2 regions of the Vibrio sp. V30_P3S12P165 genome follow, and region 1 is predicted to be linked to the other one. Evidence: riboswitches for the same ligand, from Rfam matches in the RefSeq annotation. Region 1 holds a riboswitch; the other holds the start of a gene.

Region 1 (7,637 bases):
AGTCCAGTTGCTGCGGATGCTTAATTCTCAACTGAACGGTTTTAACCCCAAGTTGCAGCAACCGATTAACCCAACCAACATCATCCACCACAGGGTATAGCCCTAAGCTCTCCTTCTGTAATGGTGGAAATGCGAGTGTTCGAAAGGCGTTGGCAGAAAATAAATAAGGAACCGGAAAATCTTGATACTCGGTCGGCCATGTTTCACGTGAAACCTTTAATGCAGCTCGCGCAAGTATCAAAGCATCATGCAGAGGGAAATCCAAACTCAATGCCGCCATTAACCAAGCAAAGTGTCGCCATGCTTGTGGCGGCTCCAAAACCGAAACAGAGGTGAGCCGATAGTGAACCCCTTGTTGTTGCCAAAAATCGACGACTTTACCTTGAATATGCCCACCAATAATAATGCTATTCTCGTCCACTTCTAGATTTGAAATGGATGAAAAATAACGTATCACACGCTCATTCGTACCTTGGGGTTGATCAATATGAGCAAAGAGATCGCAAGAGAAAGAGGAAGTGGTATCAGTAACAAGCTGCAACGATGGCGTTGAGCTTACACCCAGCACCACTGATTCAATCGCAAATCCTTGTTGCTGAGCAAGCCGTAAAACTTGCTGCACCTCTCCCGTCAGCGCAATACAATGTGAGGGGATCAGTAACTTCACAAGCTTACTCCTCTGTACTGATAGCAGGATGGTATAACTCCGATCCAGCCGCACGAAATTCCTGTGATTTCTGCGCCATGCCTTGTAATGGATCATCCAACAGGGTGACGGAAATGGCTTGATCCGCTGCAACCTGCTGCGGATGATTGGCGTATTCCCGTACCTCTTGAGAGATTTTCATTGAACAGAACTTAGGGCCACACATAGAACAAAAGTGAGCCACTTTGCCCGATTCTTGCGGTAAGGTTTCATCATGGAAGGCTTTGGCTGTCACTGGGTCTAGTGATAAGTTAAACTGATCTTGCCAACGGAACTCAAAGCGAGCTTTCGATAACGCATTATCACGGAGCTGCGCACCGGGATGACCTTTCGCTAAATCAGCGGCATGGGCGGCAAGTTTGTAGGTAATTAAACCGGTTTTAACATCTTCTTTATTGGGTAAGCCTAAGTGTTCTTTTGGAGTAACATAACAGAGCATGGCACACCCAAACCAACCGATCAGCGCCGCCCCAATACCAGAAGTAATGTGGTCATAGCCCGGTGCAATATCGGTGGTCAGTGGGCCAAGGGTATAAAATGGCGCTTGATGGCAATGCACTAGCTGCTCATCCATATTGGCCTTAATCATATGCATTGGCACATGTCCCGGCCCTTCGATCATCACCTGAACATCATATTCCCAAGCAATTTTTGTCAGTTCACCCAAGGTATGTAACTCGGCAAATTGTGCTTCATCATTGGCATCGGCAATCGAGCCGGGACGCAGGCCATCTCCTAGCGATAACGCGACATCGTATTGCGCACAGATTTCACAGATTTCTCGAAAATGGGTATAGAGGAAGTTTTCTTGATGGTGTGCCAAGCACCATTTAGCGATGATAGAACCACCACGAGAAACAATTCCCGTTACCCGTTTGGCGGTCATGGGAACATAGCGTAATAACACCCCAGCATGAATGGTAAAGTAATCGACCCCTTGCTCGGCTTGCTCAAGCAAGGTATCGCGCATCACTTGCCACGTCAGATTTTCTGCCACCCCATTGACTTTTTCTAAGGCTTGATACATAGGCACCGTCCCAATTGGAACGGGACTATTACGTAAAATCCACTCCCGAGTTTCATGAATATTTCGCCCAGTGGAAAGATCCATCACCGTATCGCCTCCCCAGCGAGTCGACCACACCAGCTTTTCTACCTCTTCTTCAATCGAAGAACTAACGGAAGAGTTCCCAATGTTGGCATTCACTTTCACCAAAAAATTGCGCCCAATAATCATCGGCTCCGATTCAGGATGGTTAATATTACATGGCATGATGGCTCGACCATCTGCCACTTCCTGACGAACAAACTCAGGGGTTATCTCTTTGGGTAAATAGGCACCAAAGTTTTGTCCAGAATGCTGACGATTCAATTGCTCATCCTGATAGTGACGACGCCCCATATTCTCACGTAAAGCGACAAACTCCATCTCTGGCGTAATGATTCCTTGCCGCGCATAGTGAAGCTGAGTCACTCGTTGCCCTGTTTTCGCACGGCGAATTTTGGGTAAATTCCCATAACGCAGTTCATCAAGGGTTTCATCGGCTAAACGTTCACGAGCAAAGTGTGAACTCATTTCAGGCAAGATTTCCGTATCTTGCCGTTCTTCAATCCAAGCTTCGCGCAGTTTTGGTAAACCTTTTTGTAAATCAATTACATAATCGGGATCGGTATACAAACCAGAAGTATCATAGACAGGAATCGGGGCATTGCTGGAAAAAATTGGCGCTTGTTTTGTGCCACCAATCAGGCTATCGGCCAGTGAAATCTCACGCATGGGAACACGAATATCCTGCCGAGAACCGGTGACATACACTTTTTTCGAATTGGGATACGGTTGTACCGAGAGGGTTTCAATAAACTGTTTAGCTTCCAGTCTCGCTTGTTTACGAATCGACATAGCATTTTCCTTGGTTAACAATTAGGGATAAATGCTTGGCGGAAAGATGCGACAAGAGGGGATGACAAATAGGAGATGGATGAATAGAAGGATAGATAGACATCCAGATTGTCTTCTCTTGTTCCCTTCGCAGGTTCTAGCCTGATCAGGTTCAACGGATCCCGAATTAACGGTCTCAGCCTTATGGCACTCCGACAAGTTGTGCCATTATAGAGAAGAGCGAAACGTTAACCAAGAGAAAAAGGATAATTTTTAATCAGCTACGGAGTAACCAATGATAGCCACACCAAGCAGCAGAAATGCTTAACATGACATTGAGTAACACATTAAACCCCATTTTAAAGAAGGCACCTTGTTGCATCATCAATACGTTATCCATCGAAAAAGTCGAAAATGTTGTTAATGCACCGAGAAAACCCAAACCGATGATTTGTCGCCAAGGGTAAGGAGCAAGCCACTCATTCTCAATCGCAGCGATCAGTAACCCCATAATTAAAGATCCCACCACATTCACTGTCAATGTTCCGTAAGGAAAAGATCGTCCGAATAAGGTCACACACCATTCAGATACCACATAACGAGAACAGGCACCGATTGCTCCCCCGATTGCGATCAACCCTAAAATAGATAACTGTCCCATGAGCCCTCCTATAATGTTTTACCCATTGTACCGCTTTACCACTTCGGAAAAGAAGCACGTTATCGGTAAAGTTAGCTTTTCCTTTATCGGGATTTTAGGTAGAAGATGATGTACGTTTTAAAAAGTTACCGGAGTCACTTCTAATAACAAAATATACAAATAAGCTCATATTTCTTCTATGAGCAGTTTTTCAACAAAAATGTATCCCCTTCGTACTCTTGCTATTTTTGTGAACACGATTACTTTTTGTAGTAATAATAATCCCTCACTAAGTGGTCAACCGCTCGGATTGTATAGGGGGAGTTTTGCTATAAAGAGGCTATTTCATTCGGGGGAAAGGACACTATGAAAAAAACCATACTTGCATTATCCATCGGGATAATAAGCGCCTGCAGTCAACTTCCTGAAGAGGCACTGCTACTAACCATTAATAACCAACAAACAGTTTTCAAAGCGAACTCAGAGGGGTTATTGATTGCTGAACAGAAGATAGAGAAAGGAAGCTATACGCTTTCGATTTCAAATGCTGCTCAAAGCTGTGGAGCCCATTTTGCGCTAAGTGACGAGGAACGGATTAAATTTAATCAACCATTGAAAGTAGATAACTGTGCACAAGAGTCGGCTATTCCGATTCGAATTTTTAAAGCCAACACTTATCAATTTGAGTTGAACCCTAAAACTGATCAACTGACGGTTAAAATCAAGCCACAAACCAGTGCAACATCCAACTTTATGTCAACCTGCCCAGTGGCAAGTGACACGCCAAAAACGATCAATGTGAGTCAAACTTTCGCCAATGGTAGCTTAGTGCGAGATGCACTTACTGGGCAAACCACCACCGTCACAGATGGCCATATCACGCTGCAACCAGGTAAAGACAGCCAAGGCCTATTATTACTTGAAGAGGTAGAAGCCACTCCATCAACCGCTTTTAGTTGGGATAATGCGATTGTCTACTTTGTCATGACAGACCGTTTTTATAACGGCAATCCAGAAAATGACCACAGCTATGGGCGTAGTAAAGATAATCAGCAAGAGATAGCGACCTTCCACGGCGGTGATTTAGCCGGTTTAACACAGAAACTCGATTATATTGAATCACTCGGTGTTAACGCGATTTGGATTACTTCACCATTAGAGCAGATCCACGGTTGGGTTGGTGGTGGTGATAAAGGGGACTTTAAACATTACGGTTATCACGGTTATTACCATCAAGACTGGACCAAGATTGATGCGAACATGGGAACAAAAGAAGAACTACGCACCTTTATTGATACTGCACACCAAAAAGGCATCCGCGTCATTTGGGATGTAGTGATGAATCATACCGGCTATGCCACACTCGCGGACATGCAAGAATTTGGATTTGGTAAACTCTATCTCGATGATCAAGAAGCAAAGCAAACCTTGGGTGAAAAATGGACCGATTGGCAGCCTAAATCTGGGCAAAGCTGGCACAGTTTTAATGACTACATCAACTACCGAGATAGCCAAGCTTGGGAAAAATGGTGGGGCAAAGATTGGATTCGTACCGATATCGGCAACTATGATACGCCTGGGTATAACGATATCACCATGTCATTAAACTACCTGCCCGATCTCAAAACCGAATCAACCCAAAAAACAGGGCTACCCAACTTTTTCCATAATAAAGACACTGGTGCACAAGATGAATTAAAGACGCCTCGTGAACATTTAATCACATGGCTCTCTGATTGGGTCAGAGAATATGGTATTGATGGCTTTAGAGTCGACACCGCAAAACACGTGGAAATGGAAGCCTGGGATCAGCTCAAAACAAGTGCGAGTCAAGCGTTGGCTGAATGGAAACAGAACCATCCTGATAAAGCCTTAGATGACCTCCCTTTTTGGATGACCGGAGAAGTATGGGCTCATGGGGTCGTAAAAACGCCTTACTTTGATAATGGTTTCGACTCCATCATTAATTTTGAATTCCAATCTGATGTCGCACCGAAAGCCCTCAAATGCTTTGCTCACCTTGAGCGAGACTATAAACGCTATGCAGAGAGTATCAACCAGGATCCTGAATTCAACGTACTGAGCTACCTCTCTTCTCATGATACCGCGCTATTCTGGGCCTCTCGTAGCCGCAGTATTGACGATCAAAAACGAGCTGCCAACGCATTAATGCTCGCCCCGGGAGCCGTACAAATCTATTACGGTGATGAAATTGCTCGTGATTTTGGGCCAACAGGGTCTGATTCTCATCAAGGTACTCGCTCTGATATGCCTTGGGCGGCCATAAAAGGAGAACGCCAAACCCTACTTAATCATTGGCAAAAATTGGGCGAATTTCGTCAACGCCACCCAGCCGTTGCCCAAGGTAAACATATTACTCACCAACAGGAAGGATATTATGCCTTTGAACGTCGATACCAAGATGACAAAGTTTTGATTGTGTATACGGGTGAATAACTTCGTTGCATCGTAACAGCCGTAAGGGAAGCCAAATGCTTCCCTTTTTTATTTAGAACGCATGCATCCACCCTGTTTTTATTCCCGTTTTATCCATTCCTTGCATTTCACTCTTTGCCTTATTCTTACATTGCGGTATGGTCAATATCATCCATTCACGTAGCAATGCGCGTCAATGATAGAAAAATAATCATAAGCAACCACAATCAGGTATCACAGCACATGGAATTCTCTCAATTTGGTGAAAAGTTTAATCAATACTCAGGCATTACCCAATTAATGGATGATTTAAATGATGGTCTACGCACTCCCGGAGCCATCATGCTCGGTGGCGGTAACCCAGCTGCGATTCCAGCCATGCTTGATTATTTTCATCAAACCAGTGCCACCATGCTAACCAATGGGGAATTGCTCGCCGCTCTAACCAATTACGATGGCCCTCAAGGAAAAGATAAATTTATCCGAGCACTAGCAAAACTATTAAAAGAAACCTATGGATGGGCAATTAGTGAAAAAAACATCAGCCTGACTAACGGCAGCCAAAGTGGTTTTTTCTATCTTTTTAACTTATTTGCTGGCCAACAACCGGATGGTACCCATAAGAAAATTCTGCTCCCACTGGCTCCCGAATACATCGGTTATGGCGATGCGGGAATCGATGAAGACATTTTTATCTCTTATCAGCCAGAAATAAAAATATTGTCAGAGGGTATGTTCAAATACCATATCGATTTTTCACAGCTCAAAGTCGATGATTCGATTGCAGCAATCTGCGCCTCTCGCCCAACCAACCCCACCGGAAATGTTCTGACCGATGATGAAATTCGTCAATTGGATCAACTGGCACAAGAAAATGGAATTCCACTGATCATTGATAATGCTTATGGCCTTCCCTTCCCCAACATCATCTTTACCGATGTTGAACCATTTTGGAATGAAAACACGATTTTATGCATGAGCTTATCGAAACTCGGCCTACCGGGCGTACGTTGTGGGATCATTATTGCCAGTGAAGCCATTACTCAAGCACTGACCAATATGAACGGTATTATTAGTTTAGCACCGGGAAGCCTTGGCCCAGCAATAGCACATCATATGATTGAACACGGGGATTTACTGCGTCTAAGCCGCGAGGTTATTAAGCCTTTCTACCAGCAAAAATCGCAAAGAGCAGTTGAACTGCTGCAGCAAGCTATTACCGACTCTCGTTTTCGTATTCATAAACCAGAAGGCGCTATCTTTTTGTGGTTATGGTTTGATCAACTACCGATTACCACAATGGAACTCTATCAACGCTTGAAAGCTCGTGGGGTATTGATTGTCCCGGGTGAATATTTCTTTATCGGTCAGCAACAAGAGTGGCAACATGCCCATCAATGCCTACGTATGAACTATGTACAAGAGGATCAAGCAATGCAAAAAGGGATTACGATCATCGCCGAAGAAATTGAGCGCGCTTATCAACATGGATAACATAAAAGAGCGCCTATCTGGCGCTCTTTTCATTCTTTATTGGCTAATGAAACCAATCACTTAATTATTTTCAATTAAGTTATTTCCGTTAATCGCAATTTTACGAGGCTGCATGGCTTGAGGAATTTCTCTTTCTAAGTCAACGTGCAACAAACCATTTTCTAATACCGCCCCGATCACTTTAACGTAATCCGCTAATTGGAATTTACGCTCAAAGTTACGCTCTGCAATGCCTTGATAAATATAGTTTTTATTCTCTTCTTCAGCACGCTCACCACGGACAATTAAGGTATTTTCTTGCTGAGTAATGTCCAACTCTTGTTCAGCAAAACCAGCGACCGCCATGGTAATGCGATATTTATTCTCTTCTTGTTGCTCAATGTTATAAGGAGGGTATCCTCCTTGAGCATTTTTCGCAGTGCTCGCTTCCATCATATTCAATAAACGGTCAAAGCCAATCGCGTTACGGTATAAAGGAGTGA
Region 2 (7,637 bases), on a different contig from region 1:
CCTCCAGCAGGCCAAAAATGTCCAGTTACACATTGAGTCAATACCACGAACCGTGTTGATTAAAGTCAATAATGCTCACCCATTTCTTAGTCATAAATCAGTACGTCAAGCCCTTAGCTTCGCTTTGGATCGTCAAGGTATGGCAGAATCCGTACTCCGTTTGCCACAATCCCATGCTTACCAACTTTTTTCTCCCGCTTTAGGCTCTTGGCATCTGCCCGCTTTATCGGGAGAACAACGCCAGTTAGAAAAAGCGCAACAATTATTAACCGACCAAGGCTGGCAAAAAAACGCGCAAGGCTTTCTGGAAAAATCGGGGGAAGTTTTCCGCGTTCAGTTACTGACTTATGCCGATAGACCAGAGCTTCCTCTCCTCGCAACGGCAATCCAAGCACAATGGCGAGAGTTGGGTATTGATGTTCAAATTTCGATTGATAATTCCAGTGCCATTCCTGCCAAGCATCATGATAATTCATTAGAACTGGCACTAATTGCCCGCAATTTCGGTACACTTGCTGACCCCCTACCTTTACTAATGGAAGATTTTGCTACCGAAAAAGGATCCGATTGGGGGCCCATGCACTGGTCATCCGATCTCTTCTCACAACAGCTTGATCTGCTAGTCACTGAATCTGACCCAGAGAAATATGAACAATTGGCTCAGCAAGCCGCTCATATCCTTGCTGATGAAATGCCTCTTATTCCTGTGACTTATTACCAACAAATTATCGCGGTAAATCGTCAAATTCATGGCTTCTCTTTTGACCCTTTTGAGATTAACTACCGTCTGTCGGAGATGAAGTTCCATGACTAAACTCTTGCTCTCTCGGTTGTACCAAGCACTTTTTGTCGCTTGGTCAGTGGGCACCTTGACGTTTATTTTGATGAGAATGATCCCCGGCGATATCGCCTACCGCATTGCAGCAGGTCGGTATGGTTATGACTATGTCAATGAACAAGCCGCCTTAGCGGTGCGAGCGGAACTTGGGCTTGATCGTTCAGGTGTTGAGCTTTATCTCAGTTGGCTATGGGATTTGTTGCATTTTAATTTGGGGCATTCTCTCGTCAGTGGCGAGCCGATTGTTGATGCCCTATCTCATCAGCTTGGCCATTCATTACTTCTTGCGGGCGCAGCAACGTTACTTTCTCTATGCCTTGCCATTCCACTTGGGATCTACTGTGGAAGAAGAGTTAACCAGTGGAGCGATCACCTTGCGCTCTTTGGTTCAATCACTGTTAGGGCTCAGCCAGTCTTTCTGATTGGGTTGGTGCTGATCTTGATTTTCTCTTTACACCTGAACTTACTGCCCGTAGCGGGGTTTGGCCGACTAGAACACGTGATTCTTCCTGCATGCGCATTGGCATGTAGCCTTGCCGCTATGTCTAATCGAATGATCCGTAATGCCACCCACCAAGTGATTCATTCCTCCTATTTTCAGTTTGCACGTCTTAAGGGGTTAACCGAATCTCAGGCATTTCAGCGACATGCACATAAAAATATTGCTTTGCCCGTCATTGCTTTCGTTGGCATTCAAGCAGTCGGCTTGGTAGAAGGAATCGTCATGATTGAATCCTTATTTTCCTGGCCCGGTATTGGTCATGCCCTTTCTCACGCTATCTTCCAACGTGATATTCCGATGATCCAAGGTGCGGCATTGATCATGGGGTTACTGTTTGTGTTCATCAATACCTTGGTTGATGTGGCCCAGTATTACCTAGATCCAAGACAACGATTTGCAAAACAGGAATCACACGCATGAGTGGCCTTATTCATTTATCTCGAACCCAATGGGTGGGATTGAGTATTTTATTCGTTCTCATCACGCTCACCGCCATCGAGTGGCTTTTTTATCAGGGTGATCCGGCCCAACAATCATTATCTCAAGCGTTTGCATTACCGTCTTGGCAAGAACCGTTCGGGCGAGATCACTATGGCCGCAGTAACTACGCTCGGCTCAGTAGTGCAATTATGACCTCGCTCAGTATGGCGCTGTTCAGTGTTCTCACCTCGGCTTCATTAGGGCTACTCGCAGGGGTGGTGGCGGCATGGAAAGGGGGCTGGTGGGATAAAAGCTTGTCGTGGTTGGTCAACCTACTTTTGGCTATGCCGGGGCTCATTTTAGTTCTTCTTTTTGGTGCCATGCTACCGGGCTCATTTATGATCCTCTATTTTGCTATCTCTTTAATTTTATGGGTAGAGTATTTTCGAGTGGTGCGTAGCCGAACCCTAACCTTGCTGCGCTCTCCCGAAATCGAAGCCGCCCGACTTTACGGATTCAGTTCGTGGTATCAATTTAAACGCCACTTGTGGCCAACACTGCGTACCGATCTCTTTACCTTAGGTTGCTTTGGGGCTGGAAATGCCATCTTGGCGCTTGCCTCGATTGGTTTTTTATATGTAGGCCTTAAACCACCCGCCGCAGAACTAGGGCTCATGATGGTTGAGTTATTTCGTTATTATCATCAAGCCCCATGGGTACTGCTTCAGCCTATCGTGGTCGTCTTTCTGTTAGTCATGAGTTTTCATCTATTAGCTCGAGGTAAACACGCATGAACACTTTATTACACGTAGAGCAGTTAGCGATCAATAGCCAAGAACAGTGTTTGGTTGATCCCGTCTCCTTCCATCTGGCTTCTGGTGAAGCAGTCACCATTTTAGGAGAAACGGGCTCAGGGAAAAGCCTTCTTGCCAATGCAATTATTGGAACGTTACCCAATGAGTTAACCTTGCAAGGAAATATCACGCTATTTGGAAAAAATCAGAACTCCCGCTCTCAGGCAGAGCGTCAAGCACTCTGGGGAAAGAAAATCTCGATTCTCCCTCAAGAACCTTGGTACGCCTTAAGCCCATTAATGAACGTAGGTGAGCAAGTCCGTGAAGTTCATACGTTAGTTAATCACAATGCCGCCCAGGCGAATGAAAAAACGCAGGCAGCCTTTAATCAGGTTGAACTTAGCCAAGACCAAGGGAAATACCCCCATCAGCTCTCTGGAGGCATGGCACAGCGGGTAGCCTATCTTTGCGCCACTCAAGCAGGAGGCGAACTGTTGATCGCTGATGAACCAACCAAAGGGCTAGACAGCAGTCGAAGAGATCAGATTATTGAACAGCTCCTCACCCATAAGCAACGAGGAGCGGTACTCACCATTACTCATGATGTTGAAGTCGCTGACCGCTTAGGGGGAGAGATCATTGTCATGAGAAAAGGGGTTATCCAAGAGCGAGGGCCAGCAGAACAAGTGCTTAAACACCCTCAATCAGACTACACCAAAGCCCTTATTGCTGCTGATCCCCATTTTTGGGAAAAACGTTCTAAACCTCAAATAGGTGAACCACTACTGACGGTTCATCAGTTAACCAAAGGGTTTGCAAAGAAAACACTATTTCGAGATCTTAATTTCACATTAGCCAGTGGTGAAGTTCTTGGCATCAGCGGTGACAGCGGTTGTGGCAAATCAACCTTGGCCGATCTCTTGCTTGGGTTACAATCCCCTTGCTCTGGCAGCATCACGTTTCACCAGAAAATCAAGGTCGCTGAGGCGCTGAAGCTGTATCAAGACCCTCCCAGTGCGTTGGCGAAACATTGCACATTGCAAACGCTATTGAACGATCTTGAACAACGACATGCGATTGATAAGCAGGCGATCCCGATCTTAATGGCAAAACTCAACTTACCACCGGATTTATTGCTGCGTCAGGCAACCCAAATCTCGGGAGGGGAATTACAGCGCTTTGCTATTTTACGGGCTTTATTAATGAAGCCTAAGCTACTGATTGCCGATGAACCCACCTCTCGTCTTGACCCCGTTACCGCAGCAAACACATTGGAATTGATGCTGGATTTAACACAACAGATAGGCTGCGCGTTAGTCCTCATTAGCCATGATAAAGTAGCATTAGAGAAGCGCTGTCATAAGGTGGTTCAACTCTAGTTGTTTCACTTAAATTATTTGTTAGTATAGGCCATTATAGTCGGGGAGCCTTAAGGCTGAGATCGCATTGCGAGACCCGTTGAACCTGATTCAGTTAGCACTGACGTAGGGAACTATGGCAACCGATGACGCAGCCTTCGCATACCACTAGCATCAATGTGTATACGATGATTTAGCTTCGACCATTTTGGTCGTCATTGGCCAGTTCCTATACGTCATCTATAGGAGCCTGTCATGAGCAACACCTTATCTGCTATTTCACCCATCCCAATCGTATTAACTATTGCTGGCTCAGATAGCGGCGGCGGTGCGGGGATCCAAGCCGATATCAAGGCCATTTCCGCCACTGGTAGCTATGCTTGTAGCGCCATTACCGCCATCACCTCCCAAAATACCCTTGGAGTAACGGCAATTTTACCGATTGCCATTGAACACATTGCCAGTCAACTGGATGCGATTTTTAGTGACTTTACCGTGGCCGCGGTAAAAATTGGTATGCTGGCTGATAGCCAGATTATCCATATCGTGGCTGAAAAACTCCGTCACTATCAACCAAAGATTATCGTGTTAGATCCGTTAATGGTCGCCACCAGCGGTGATGCGTTACTTGCCGAACAAGCCGTCAATGACTTAAAACAACAGTTATTGCCATTAGCCACGGTTATCACGCCTAACTTACCTGAAGCCGCGGTATTTACTGGCTGTCCGATACCAAAACACGACCAGCAACTTGATGAGATCATCGCGGCATTACAGACTTTGCCAAGCCAAGCGGTGCTGCTTAAAGGTGGCCACTTTACTGCATCCGTAAATAGTCACGATTGGCTGATCTGCGGATCGCGGGTAAGGTGTTTTTCAGGGCGAAGAATCCACACCAGCAATACTCATGGTACAGGTTGTACCCTTTCTGCAGCGCTCGCTTCTTACCTCGCGCAAGGCTTAAGCCTTGAGCAAGCGGTATCGCGAGCAAAGCATTATATCTCGCAAGCCATCTTACATGCTGACCAGTTACAGGTAGGTAAAGGCCATGGGCCTGTGCATCATTTCTATGCGCTTCACGGCAAAGTTCACACCGAACAGAAAAAATTGAAACCGGTTACAGAAACCGGTTTCAATTGAGTAAAAAACGATCTAGACTAGTCACAGATTAAGCCTATTTCTGGTAAATGATTAAGGGGTAACCTATGACACAGTACAGTTTTCCGAAAGATTTTCTCTGGGGCGGCGCAGTGGCGGCTCACCAAGTAGAAGGTGGCTGGAACAAAGACGGTAAAGGCGTGAGTGTAGTTGATGTGCTGACTAAAGGGGCGCATGAAGTACCGCGAGTGATCACCGATAGCGTAGAATCCGATCAGTTTTATCCTAACCATGAAGCGATTGATTTTTATGGGCATTATAAAGAAGATATCGCGTTATTTGCTGAGATGGGCTTTAAATGCTTTCGCACATCGATTGCTTGGACGCGGATTTTTCCGAACGGCGATGAAGCCACACCTAACGAAGCTGGGCTGCAATTTTATGATGATCTGTTTGATGAGCTATTGAAATACGGCATTGAACCGGTCATCACCCTTTCGCATTTCGAAATGCCGAATCACTTAGTGAAACACTATGGCAGTTGGGCGAATCGCCAAGTGATCGACTTTTTCGTTAAATTTAGCCAGACTGTGATGGAGCGCTATCAGCACAAAGTCAAATACTGGATCACTTTTAATGAAATTAACAATCAGCGTAACTGGAAACTGCCGATTTGGGGATATTGTAACTCAGGGATGATCTACACCGATTACCCAAATCCTGAACAGATGATGTACCAAGTGCTGCACCATCAATTTGTTGCCAGTGCGCAAGTGGTCAAATTAGGCCATCAGATAAACCCTGATTTTAAAATCGGTAGCATGATCCACATCATGCCGCTCTACCCAGCTACTTGTCGTCCAGAAGACGTGTTACTCGCACAAGAGCTGATGCGCGAAAAGTATCTATTTAGTGACGTTCAAGTACGTGGCTACTACCCAAGTTATTTGATTAAAGAATGGCAACGTAAAAATATCCAAATCGACATCGCCGCTGGGGATGAGCAAATTTTACGTGAAGGCTGCGCTGATTACCTCGCGATCAGCTACTACATGACCAATATTGTCTCAACCCAGAAAGAGCAAGGACAAACGACCTCTTTGTTTGAAAATAGCCGTCTCAATCCATATCTACCCGCGTCTGATTGGGGCTGGCAAATCGATCCCGACGGTTTACGTGTTGCCTTATCTGAACTGTATGAGCGTTACCAAAAGCCAATTTTTATTGTCGAAAATGGTCTTGGCGCGCTTGATGAAGTGCAAGCGGATGGTTCAATTAATGATGATTATCGAATTAACTATCTCAGCGAGCACATCAAAGCGGTGGCGACCGCCATTAACTACGATGGTATTGAGGTGATGGGCTATACCCCTTGGGGCTGTATTGATTGCGTGTCTTTTACCACCGGTGAATACAAAAAACGTTATGGTTTCATCTATGTCGATAAGCACGATGATGGCACTGGGACCATGGCGCGCTCGAAGAAGAAAAGCTTTTACTGGTACCAGCAAGTGATTGCCAGTAACGGACAAAATATTTAATTCCATCGATACCCAAACCACTCACCGTTGCCGCTAGGCGGCAAGTAGGAAGGGTATAGAGCTGAGATGAATAACACGCTATACCCAAACAACTTGGAGTTGCAGGTAGGCGGCAAGTGAGTAAGTCCCCATAAACATAGATAGACTATGTGATTGGGGCGAACGAACGTAGTCAACACCCCTACAGCTTCAAGTCGGAAGGGTATACACTCACCAGCCCTTTGCACGCTCAAATGACAAAGGGCTGGATCAGTTAGGAGTAATTGCCGTCATGGCCACCATTAATGATGTATGCAAAGCCGCCGGAGTGTCTAAAGCAACCGTATCACGAGTGCTGAACGGCAATGGTCAAGTAAAAGAATCCACCCGCCAAGCGGTTCTTGCCACCATGCAACAACTCGGTTATCAACCCAATACCTTAGCGCAAGCGCTGGCCACCAATACCTCTCATGCAATTGGTTTAAGTTTGCCACATTTTCAAAGCAGCTATTTTGGTAGCATTCTGCATCATGCCGAACAAGGGGCCCACCAAGCGGGCAAAAAATTGCTGGTGGTCAATGGTAAAAATAGTGCCCAAGGTGAGCGAGAAGCGCTGCAAACATTGGCGAATCAACGCTGTGACACGATTATGATCTATAGCCGTCATTTAACGGAAAGCGAGCTAAGTCAGTGGCAACAAACGCATGCCATACCGCTCGTGGTGTTAAATCGACGCTTTTCTACGGCTGCCATCGCAAGCTTTGGCTTAGATCAAACTCAATTAGCTACCCTTGCTATGCAGCACTTATTAACCCTTGGCCATCGAGCGATTGCTTGTCTTACTTCACCGCTCAACAGTGAAACTGGTCAGCTCCGCTTCGCCGCTTATCAGCAGCAACTCGCGCAATCTAATATTGAACCTAACCCTGATTTGATCGTCGCAGGCGATAATAGCCTTAACTCTGGCTACCATGCTACCCAGCAGCTACTCACTCGTGGCGTCAACTTTAGTGCGATTTTTGCCTGTAATGATGATATGGCGATTGGGGCCATTCGCGCTTTACATGAGCACGGCCAGCGCGTACCACAAGATATTGCCGTGATTGG

What was found. A riboswitch is a leader RNA that binds a small molecule or an ion and turns the genes downstream of it on or off. The one in region 1 is predicted to bind thiamine pyrophosphate.
Region 2: another riboswitch for thiamine pyrophosphate. It lies ahead of thiD (bifunctional hydroxymethylpyrimidine kinase/phosphomethylpyrimidine kinase); the one in region 1 lies ahead of thiC (phosphomethylpyrimidine synthase ThiC).

Annotation. Positions count from the first base shown of each region.
Region 1 is NZ_WXWH01000006.1:99,208-106,844, forward strand. It holds gene CAG57_RS01815 (thiamine phosphate synthase) at 1-667, opposite strand, end outside; gene thiC (phosphomethylpyrimidine synthase ThiC) at 672-2,606, opposite strand; TPP riboswitch at 2,712-2,810, opposite strand; gene crcB (fluoride efflux transporter CrcB) at 2,863-3,246, opposite strand; gene CAG57_RS01830 (alpha-amylase) at 3,592-5,682, shown strand; gene CAG57_RS01835 (valine--pyruvate transaminase) at 5,905-7,155, shown strand; gene CAG57_RS01840 (Hsp20 family protein) at 7,216-7,637, opposite strand, start outside.
Region 2 is NZ_WXWH01000013.1:69,666-77,302, forward strand. It holds gene CAG57_RS02905 (ABC transporter substrate-binding protein) at 1-814, shown strand, start outside; gene CAG57_RS02910 (ABC transporter permease) at 807-1,760, shown strand; gene CAG57_RS02915 (ABC transporter permease) at 1,757-2,554, shown strand; gene CAG57_RS02920 (ABC transporter ATP-binding protein) at 2,551-3,933, shown strand; TPP riboswitch at 3,965-4,062, shown strand; gene thiD (bifunctional hydroxymethylpyrimidine kinase/phosphomethylpyrimidine kinase) at 4,168-5,052, shown strand; gene CAG57_RS02930 (6-phospho-beta-glucosidase) at 5,118-6,551, shown strand; gene CAG57_RS02935 (LacI family DNA-binding transcriptional regulator) at 6,823-7,637, shown strand, end outside.